One region of the Promicromonospora sp. NPDC052451 genome, then DNA from elsewhere that is predicted to be linked to it. Evidence: predicted binding sites of a transcription regulator. Region 1 holds the regulator's gene; the other holds the start of a gene.
The links. The regulator HrcA, encoded in region 1, represses chaperone genes, less so after heat shock. The targets are predictions, from matches to a motif close to TTNGCACTCGNNNNNNNCGAGTGCNAA.

Region 1 (4,809 bases):
CGTCGCGAGCTGCTGGAGCAGCGCCGTCTGCTCCTCGTCCAGGCCCGTGGGCACGTGGACCTCGATGTGCACGTTGAGGTCTCCGCGCCCGGTGGAGTGCAGGTGCCCCACGCCGAGGCCCTTGAGCGTCACCACCTGGCCCGGCTGCGTGCCCGGGCGCAGGTCGATCTCCTGGAGCCCGTCCAGGGTGTCCAGCTCGAGCACGGTGCCGAGCGCGGCCGCCGTCATCGGCACCTGGAGGGTGCAGTGCAGCTCGTCGCCGCGGCGCACGAACGTGTCGTGCGCCCGCTCGCGGATCTCGACGTACAGGTCGCCGGCGGGGCCGCCACCCGGGCCCACCTCGCCCTGCGCGGAGAGCTTGATGCGGGTGCCGGTGTCCACGCCGGCGGGCACGTTGACGGCGATGGTGCGGCGCGAGCGCACGCGCCCCTCGCCGGCGCAGTCGGTGCAGGGCTCGGGGATGACGGTGCCGAAGCCGCCGCACGCGGAGCACGGCTGGTTGGTCATGACCTGGCCGAGGAACGAGCGCGCCACGCGCTGCACCGAACCGCGGCCGTGGCAGACGTCGCAGGTGCGGGCATGCGTACCCGGCCGCGCGCCGTCGCCGCCACAGGTGTTGCACACCACGGCGGTGTCCACCTGGATCTCGCGCTTGGCGCCGAAGACGGCCTCGCCGAGCTCGATGTCGAGCCGGACCAGCGCGTCGTTGCCGCGGCGGGCGCGCGGGACCGGCCCCGAGGGCTGCCCGCCGCCGAAGAACGTCTCGAAGATGTCCTGGAAGCCGAACCCGGCCCCGAACCCGCCGCCGGCGCCCCCACCGGGGGCGGTCGGGTCCACGCCCATGTCGTACTGCTGGCGCTTGTCCGGGTTGGAGAGCACCTCGTAGGCGCGCGCGACGTCCTTGAACCGGTCCTCGCCCGCCTCGCCCGCCACGTCCGGGTGCAGCTCGCGGGCCAGCTTGCGGTATGCCTTCTTGATCTGCTCGGGCGAGGCGTCGCGCGGGACACCGAGGATCTCGTAGTAGTCGGTCACAGGTCTCTCTTTGTGAGGAGGTTTGTGGAAGGGGTGTGTCAGCCGGGCAGAACTCGCGACAGGTAGCGCGCGACGGCGCGCACCGCGGCGATGGTGCCCGGGTAGTCCATGCGGGTGGGGCCGATCGAGCTCAGGATCGCGACGCTGTCGCCGTCGGACGAGCCGTAGCCTGACGTGACCACGGAGGTCTCCGACAGTCCGGCGAGCCGGTTCTCGTGGCCGATGCTGACGGCCACGCCGGCCTCGTCGGACATGTCGGTGAGGAGACCGAGCAGGACGACCTGCTCCTCGAGCGCCTCGAGCACGGGGCGCAGGCCCTGCTCGAACCGCATGCCGGAACGCGCCAGGTTCGCCTGACCCGTGAGCACGATGCGTTCCTCGCTCTCCTCGGCGAGCGCCGCCGTGACGACCTCGGCCACCGCGGTGGCCAGCGCCCGGTGCTCGTCCGGCATCGCCTCGGTGAGCCGCGCGAAGGCGCTGCCGATCTCCGTGAGGCGGTGGCCGGCGGCCGCGGCGTTGAAGCGGGCGCGCAGCTCGCCGAGCGTCCCGTCGTCCAGGGTGACCGGCACGTCGAGGAAACGCTGCTCCACCCGCCCCGTGTCGGTGATGACGACCACGAGGAGGCGCCCCTCGGCCGTGGGCACGAGCTCCAGGTGCCGCAGCCCGGACCGGCGCAGCGACGGGTACTGCACGACGGCGACGTGCCCCGTGAGCTGGGCGATGAGCCGCCCGGCGCGTGCCACGACGTCGTCCAGGTCGACCGCCTCGGACAGGAAGGTCTCGATGGCGCGCTTCTGCGGCTGGGTCAGCGGCCGCACCTCGGCGAGCTGGTCCACGAAGAGGCGGTAGCCCTTGTCGGTCGGGATGCGCCCGGCCGACGTGTGCGGCTGCGCGATGAGCCCGGCCTCCTCCAGGGCGGCCATGTCGTTGCGCACCGTCGCCGGGGAGACGCCGAGCTTGTGCCGCTCGGTGAGGATGCGCGAACCGACGGGCTCCCGTGTGCGGACATAGTCCTCCACGATCGCCCGCAGGACATCGAGCCTGCGTTCCTCGCTCATCGCGCTCACCTCCGTCCAGTAGAACGTCCAGGACCTGCACCCGGGTTCCTGCCCGCTCTCCAGCACTCTCAACGACCGAGTGCCAATCCTACGCGGCATGCGCCAGCGGCCAAGTCCCCGACCCGCTGTCGGCTCTCCGCGTACACAGTGCCCGCACACTCCGGCGCGCGAACGACGGGAGCGCACGGGCTCCCTCGTTCGGTCATCTGCAACACTCTCGCCCGCAAGATCGGTCGGTTGCCCCGAGATCGGTCGGTCGGCGGACCGATCTCGGGGCAACCGACCGATCATCCCCGTGCGCTCGGCGCAACCGACCGAAGTTCGGGCAGCTGCGGGTACGCGGATCCGCTCAGGTGCGCAGCGCGCCCCCGAGGCTGCTCGGGCGCAGCGCGCCCCAGAGACTGCTCGGGCGCAGCGCGCCCCCGAGGCTGCTCGGGCGCAGGGCGCTGCCCACCGTCTAGGGCGATGCCTTAGGCACCACCGATCCGTCCGCGGGAACCGGCACCGAAGATGCGGCGACCACCCGATCCGCGGGCACCACCTCAGCGACGAGTCTGGGACCACTGCCGGCGCGGGGCCGGCAGGGACCAGGAGGCACCACCATGTTCGGCTTTTCCGAGTACACCGACTACCGCCGCCACGAGCAGGACGTCGACCGCCGCGCCGAGCAGGCCCGGGTCGCCCGCGAGCAGCGGGACGCCGCCCGCCGCCAGGACGCCGAGCGGCGCGCCGCCGAGCGGACCGCACGCGCCGGCCGCCGCGGTCCGGCCCGCGCCCGGGTCGCCTGACCCGGCGCGGGCCGGGGCGACGGTTGAGCCCGCCCATGACGGCAGACCTCACCAGGACGGCGACCAGCGCCGGCCGGACCACCGGACCGGCATGGGACGATGAGCCCATGCCGGTCCCTCGCGCGCGCCTGGTGGGCCGAGCCCGCGAGCTCGGCACGCTCACCGCCGCACTCGACGACGTCCGCGGCGGCGCCGGCCGCACCGTCGTGATCGCCGGCGAGGCGGGCATCGGCAAGACCCGCCTGCTCGACGAGCTCGCCGCGCGCGCCGACGGCGTCACCCTCCTCACCGGGCAGTGCGCCGACGAGGGATCCGGCCCCCTGCCCTACGCGGCCCTCGCCGGCCTGCTGCACGCCCTCGTCCGGACCCAGGGCCCCGAGGCCGTCGTGGCTGCGGCCGGACCGGCGGCCGGCGCCCTGTCCCCGGTGGCGCCCCAGCTCGTCGCCCCCGGCTCCGGCGCCGGAGCCGACCGCCTCCCCGAGGTCCTCACGAACCTGCTCGCCGGGCTCGCCGCCGAACGCCCCGTCGTCGTGGTCATGGAGGACCTGCACTGGTCCGACGACATCACCCGCGCCGTCGCCCTCCGCCTCGCCCGTACCGCACCGCCCGGCCTGCTCCTGCTGCTCACCTACCGCAGCGACGACGTCGGACGCGCGCACCCCCTGCGCACCGTCATGGCCGAGCTCGACCGGGCCCGCCTCACGACCCGCCTCGACCTGCCCCGCCTGGGCGAGCCCGAGATCCGCGAGATGGCCCAGGACCTGCTCGACGCCGGCCTCGACGCCACCTCGATCGCCGACCTGGCGGACCGCAGCGAGGGCGTCCCCTTCTACGTCGAGGAGCTGGTCGGCTTCCTCGGCACCGACCTGCCCGACTCCCTGCGCGACATCCTGCTGCTGCGCTACTGGAACCTGAGCCGCGCGGCCCAGGCCCTGTGCCGCGTGGTCGCGGCCGCCGGACCCCGCGTCTGGTACGACGTGCTCGACGACGTCCTGGCCGACCCCTCGACGGCATCCGGACCACGCGTCGTCCCCGACGGCGCCGAGCCCGAGGAAGCGGTCCGCGAGGCGGTCGAGGCACAGGTGCTGGTGGTCACCGACGTCGGGTACGCATTCCGGCACGCGCTGGTGCAGGAGGCCGTGTACGCCGAGCTGCTGCCCGGCGAGCGGCGCCGGCTGCACGCCGCCTACGCCCGGGCGCTGGAGCAAGCCCTGGTCCGGCGCGCCCGGTCGGTCGCGAAGCTGTCCCGCATCGCCGACCACTGGTGGCGCGCCGGGATGCTCGACAGGGCGCTCGCGGCGGCCGTCGAGGGCCACCGGGCCGCGGTGGACGGCGCGGCGTCGTCCACCGCGGTCGCCCTGGGTGAGCGCGCCCTGGAGCTCTGGGACCAGGTGCCCGACGCCGAGGCCGTGGCCGGCCTGCCGCGTCATGAGCTGCTCCGCACGGTCGCCGAGTCGCTGCGCGGGGCCACCCGGACCACCCGGGCCCTGGCCGTGGCGCACGAGGCGGTCGACGAGTGGCCCGCCGACGACCCGGCGGGGCTGGCCCGCATGCTCTCCGACGCGGCGCTCATCGCGGGCCACGCCGGCTCGGACGAGGGGCCCGAGCTGGTCGAACGGGCCCTGGCCCTCGTCGAACCGGGCCGGGACGACGCGGTGCGCGGGCTGCTCCTGATGCTGCGGGCGCGCCGCGAGATGCTCGTCGGCCGCCCCCGGGAGGCGATCGAGGCCGCGACGGCCGCCTACGACGCCGGCCGCGCGATCGGCAGCGCCGAGGTCGTGTCCGTCGCGCTGAACCTGCGGGGCGTGAGCCGAGTGCAGCTCGGCGACCCCGGCGGCCACGCCGAGATCGAGGCCGGCCGCGAGGCGGCCGGGGACATCTGGCACGGCCTGAGCCGGTACTACGTCAACGGGTCGGACGCCTGGCTCGTC
Region 2 (4,809 bases), on a different contig from region 1:
CGCGGGCTTGGCCGCGAGCGACGCCTCGTAGACCGCGGTGATCTGCGGGACGCCCACGCCGGTCACGACGCGGGTGGTGCAGATGGAGCCCGGCCCGACGCCGACCTTCACGGCGTCGGCCCCGGCGTCGACGAATGCCTGCGCGCCCTGGCGGGTGGCGACGTTGCCGCCGATCACCTGGACGTCCTTGGTGGCCGGGTCGGTCTTGAGGCGCTTGACCATGTCGATCAGCATGCGGACGTTGCCGTGCGCGGTGTCGGCCACGAGCACGTCCACGCCCGCCTCGATCAGGGCGGTGGCGCGCTGCCACGCGTCGCCGAAGTAGCCGATCGCGGCGCCGACCATCAGGCGGCCCTGGCCGTCCTTGGACGAGTCCGGGAACTGCTCCGACTTGACGAAGTCCTTGACGGTGATGAGCCCCGTGATGCGGCCGTCGGGGTCGATCAGCGGGAGCCGCTCCAGCTTGTGCTTGCGCAGCAGCAGCGTGGCGTCGTCCCGCGAGATGCCGGCCGGGCCCGTGATCAGCGGCTGCGGGGTCATCACCTCGTCCACCTTGGTGGTGGCCCACTCGGCGACGGGCGTGAAGCGCAGGTCACGGTTGGTGACCATGCCGATGAGCTTGTTGTCGGAGTCCACCACCGGGAAGCCGGAGATCCGGAACTGGCCCGCGAGGGTATCGAGCTCCTCGAGCGTGGCGTCCGGGCCGATGGTGACCGGGTTGGTGATGATGCCGGTCTGCGTCCGCTTCACGAGGTCGACCTGGTAGGCCTGGTCCTCGATGGAGAGGTTGCGGTGCAGCACCCCCAGGCCGCCCTGACGCGCCATGGCGATCGCCATGGCCGACTCGGTGACCGTGTCCATCGCCGCGGAGAGCAGCGGGATCTTGAGCGAGATCTCGCGCGTGAGGCGAGACGTCGTGTCGATGTCCGACGGCGCCAGGTCGGAGTAACCCGGCAGCAGCAGGACGTCGTCATAGGTGAGCCCGAGGAAACCGAACGGGTCGCCCGGCGAGGTCTGGTCCGTCATGCAGCAAGTCTACGGCGGGTGCGCCCGTGGAACCCGGCCGGGTGGTGATGGCCACCCGAGGCGTGCGTCACCTCGCCTTGATGACGGCGAGCACCTCGTGCAGCAGGCCGGTGAACGAGCGCACGCGCTGCACCGTGGGGCCGAACGGCAGGTCCGTCGCGGCGGCGTCCGCCCGCAGGCCCACGAAGATCGGCAGGTCGGGGTAGCTCTCGTTGACGGCGTGCACCACGTCGAGGTCCGGCTTGTTCTGCGTCGTGGCCAGCACGACCGCCGTCGGGCGGACCATCGTGACCAGCTCGACCGAGCGGTGCGTGCTGGCGGGGCCCGTGACGATGCGCGCCATCGAGCCCTGCGCGGCCAGCGCCGCGGCGAGCGCGTGCGCCGACAGCGGCACCACCTCGTCGGGGGCGGCGAACACCAGGACGATCTTGCGCATCCGGCTCGGGTGGTTGGCCGGCGGGCCGCCCGCCTCCACCATCGCGCGCTCGAACTCCTCCGTGTAGTTGCGCAGCGCCCGCAGGGCGGAGGTCGCGAGCACCACCTCCGGCATCTCACCGGGGCCGGCGAGCACCGTGCGCTCGGACAGCCGCAGCCACGCCGGTTCCACGAGGTCGGTCCACCACGTGGCGGGGTCGCCGTCCGGACCGAGCACGAGGAGGTTGTCGCAGGCGGTACGGCTGTAGGCCAGGGCCGCGTCGACCAGGGCGGACACCCGTCCGGAGGTCGGTGCCGGCGCAGTGGCCGACCGCGGGCCGAGCGCCGGCCCGCCGCCCGCCTGGCGGCCGGCGGGCTCCCCCGTCGCCCCGCCGGGCAGGGCCCGCAGCCGGGCGCGCCGCGGTTCCTGCGCCACGTCCTCCGACGACGCCGGACCGGCGCCGCCGTCGGGGTCGTCCTCCTCGTCCGGTGCTTCCACCGTGCCGACGAAGGTCTCCGCGAACTCGGGCTCGTCGCCGTCCTCGATGTCGTCGCCGGCGCCCTCGACCTGCACGGCGGGCAGCGCCGGGGCGGTCCGGGTGGCGACCTCCAGCTCGGCGTCGCCGGCCTCGACCGCGGCGCGCGCGGCGTCGACGGGCGCGACGCCCTCCAGCGTGAGCCGTCGCATCACCAGCAGCCGGGCGACGTCGTCCGGTGTGTAGCGACGGTGCGACCCCGCGGTGCGGCCCGACGGGCCGAGCCCGTAACGGCGGTCCCACGTGCGCAGGGTGGCGGGAGCGACCCCGAGGCGCCGGGCCACCGCCGCGACGGCCAGCCCGGGGCTGGATGTACGTGACCCGCCCGGGTTCTGGGCAGGCCGCGAAGAAGTCATGGACTCGATTCTGCCCACCCGGGCCCCTCCGCGCCACTGCGAAATCCGGCGTGCCGCCGATCTCGGTCGAATTCGGTTCACATCCGAACAAACCCGGTCAGCCGTGGCGCGGTTCCACCCGACTCGATTCGAACCACATGAAGAGGAATTGCCCCTTGAACAACTTCTGCACAACTTGTAGGTTGTTCGCCATGACGGAGATCTCGAGGCTTCCCGGTCCGGTGATGGAGCTGTGGGAATGGCAGTACCAGGGAGCGTGCCGCGACGCGGACGACACCCTGTTCTTCCACCCCGAGGGCGAGCGGGGTTCGACCCGGCGGCGCCGCGCGGAGGCGGCCAAGGCGATCTGCCGCTCCTGCCCCGTGATGATGCAGTGCCGCGAGCAGTCGCTCCGCGTGCGCGAGCCGTACGGCGTGTGGGGCGGCCTCAGCGAGGACGAGCGCTCCGCGATCCTCGCCGGCAAGTCCGTCTCGGCCTGACCAGGTTCCCGCACCAGTTCTCGCACCACCCCTGACCCACTCCTGACCTGGTCTCCGCCTGACCACAGACAGCTGTCCGGCGCGCACTGACGACGAAGCAGAGCACGACGCAACGACAGAGGGCCCCGCACCGATCCGGTGCGGGGCCCTCTGCTTCAAGCAGGGTGCGGGGCTGAGATCAGCCCACGACCACGGCGAGGATGTCACGGGCCGAGAGGACCAGGTAGTCCTCGCCCGCGTACTTGACCTCGGTGCCGCCGTACTTGGAGTAGATCACCTTGTCACCGACGGCGACGTCCAGCGGCACACGGTTGCCGTTGTCGTCGATGCGGCCCTGGCCCACGGCCAGAACCTCGCCCTCCTGGGGCTTCTCCTTCGCGGTGTCCGGGATGACCAGGCCGGAAGCGGTCGTGGTCTCGGCTTCGAGAGCCTTGACGACGATCCGGTCCTCGAGCGGCTTGATGGGGACCGACACGTCGGACCTCCTCTTTCGTGAGCGGATCGAGAGATCTGCATCGTGATGGACTTAAGGGGCTCGAACGTTCGACGGTCCGCCGTCGTCGCGGGTGCCGGCGGGCACGAACGTCTGGGTCCTCCGTCACGGGCCCGTGGACCGGGCTCCGCGGCGGCGAACAACCCCAAATCTAGGTCGGCGCTAGCACTCGGTCAAGGCGAGTGCCAATCGCGTGAGCCTGCTCACCCTCCGGGCCCCCGGCATGCGCCACGCATCCCGGAAACACGCCATCTCTCCGAAAAGGATTCGTCCGGTCCCTCGCCACGACCAGGACAAACGTGGAAAGATCTTCCCATGGATGCGGCGATTCTGAGCAAACTCCTCAGCCCCGACGGCTGGGCCCTGCTTGGCGCCTTGCCGCCCTACGACGAGCGGCAGGCGATGAAGACGGTGACGACCCTGCGCGCCCAGGGCGTGGCGCCCGACCTCGCGGCCGCGGTCGTCACCCAGTCCCGGCTGCGCGCCCGGGCACGGGCCAAGTTCGGCGACTTCGCGGACGGGATGCTCTTCACCGCGGACGGCCTGGAGCAGGCCACGCGGCTCCTCGTCGCCGCGCTGCACGCCCGACGGTACCTCGACGCCGGGCTCACCGCGCTCGCCGACCTGACCTGTGGCATCGGGGCGGACTCCCTCGCCTTCGCCGGGACTGGCCTGCGCGTGGTCGCGACCGACCTGGACGAGTGCACCGCGGCCATCGCCCGCTGGAACCTGCGCCACTTCCCCGAGGCGGACGTCCGGCACGCGGACGGGCTGGGCCTCGACCTGCGTGCGGAGGGCATCGAGGGCGTGTACGCCGACCCGGCGCGCCGGGTCGGCGGCCCGGGCGGGCGCAGCCGTCGCATCTTCGACCCCCGCGCCTACGAACCTCCGCTCGACGCGGTCTGGGCGCTGCGCGAGACCGTGCCTGCCGTCGGCGTGAAGGTCGGGCCGGGCATCGCGCACGAGGGACTGCCCCAGGACGCGGAGACGCAGTGGGTCTCCGTCGACGGCGACGTGGTCGAGGCGGGTCTCTGGTTCGGCCCGCTCGCGCCCGACGGCCCCGGCCGCTCGGCGCTCGTGCTGCGCACGTTCACGGACGACGACGGCAAGGAGCACACGCTCAGCCGCACCGTCCGGGGCGACGACGACGAGCCGGACGTCGGCGCCGTCGGTCAGTACCTCTACGAACCCGACGGCGCCGTGATCCGAGCGGGCCTGGTCGCCCGGGCCGCCGCCGAGCTCGGCGGGCGGCTCGTCGACCCCACCATCGCGTACGTCACCACCGACGACCCCGCCGACCTTCCGTCGGCCCGGCCCACGGAGCCGGCCGGGGCACCCGCACCGATCGCCACCGGGTACCGCGTGCTCGACACCATGCCGTTCGGTCTGAAGCGGCTCAAGTCGTACCTGCGGGACCGGAACGTCGGGCGGCTCACGATCAAGAAACGGGGCACCGCCGTGGTGCCCGAACAGCTTCGCAAGCAGCTCGTGCTCACCGGTACCGA

Region 2: groES (co-chaperone GroES) is a predicted target of HrcA. The motif match lies at 3,467-3,493, and genes of this name have one in related genera.

What each region holds. Positions count from the first base shown of each region.
Region 1 is NZ_JBIUAP010000006.1:49,203-54,011, forward strand. It holds gene dnaJ (molecular chaperone DnaJ) at 1-1,032, opposite strand, end outside; gene hrcA (heat-inducible transcriptional repressor HrcA) at 1,071-2,090, opposite strand; gene ACIG47_RS12155 (hypothetical protein) at 2,693-2,878, shown strand; gene ACIG47_RS12160 (ATP-binding protein) at 2,986-4,809, shown strand, end outside.
Region 2 is NZ_JBIUAP010000007.1:324,997-329,805, forward strand. It holds gene guaB (IMP dehydrogenase) at 1-1,026, opposite strand, end outside; gene ACIG47_RS15065 (MerR family transcriptional regulator) at 1,094-2,332, opposite strand; gene ACIG47_RS15070 (WhiB family transcriptional regulator) at 2,524-2,811, shown strand; gene groES (co-chaperone GroES) at 2,990-3,286, opposite strand; gene ACIG47_RS15080 (SAM-dependent methyltransferase) at 3,620-4,809, shown strand, end outside.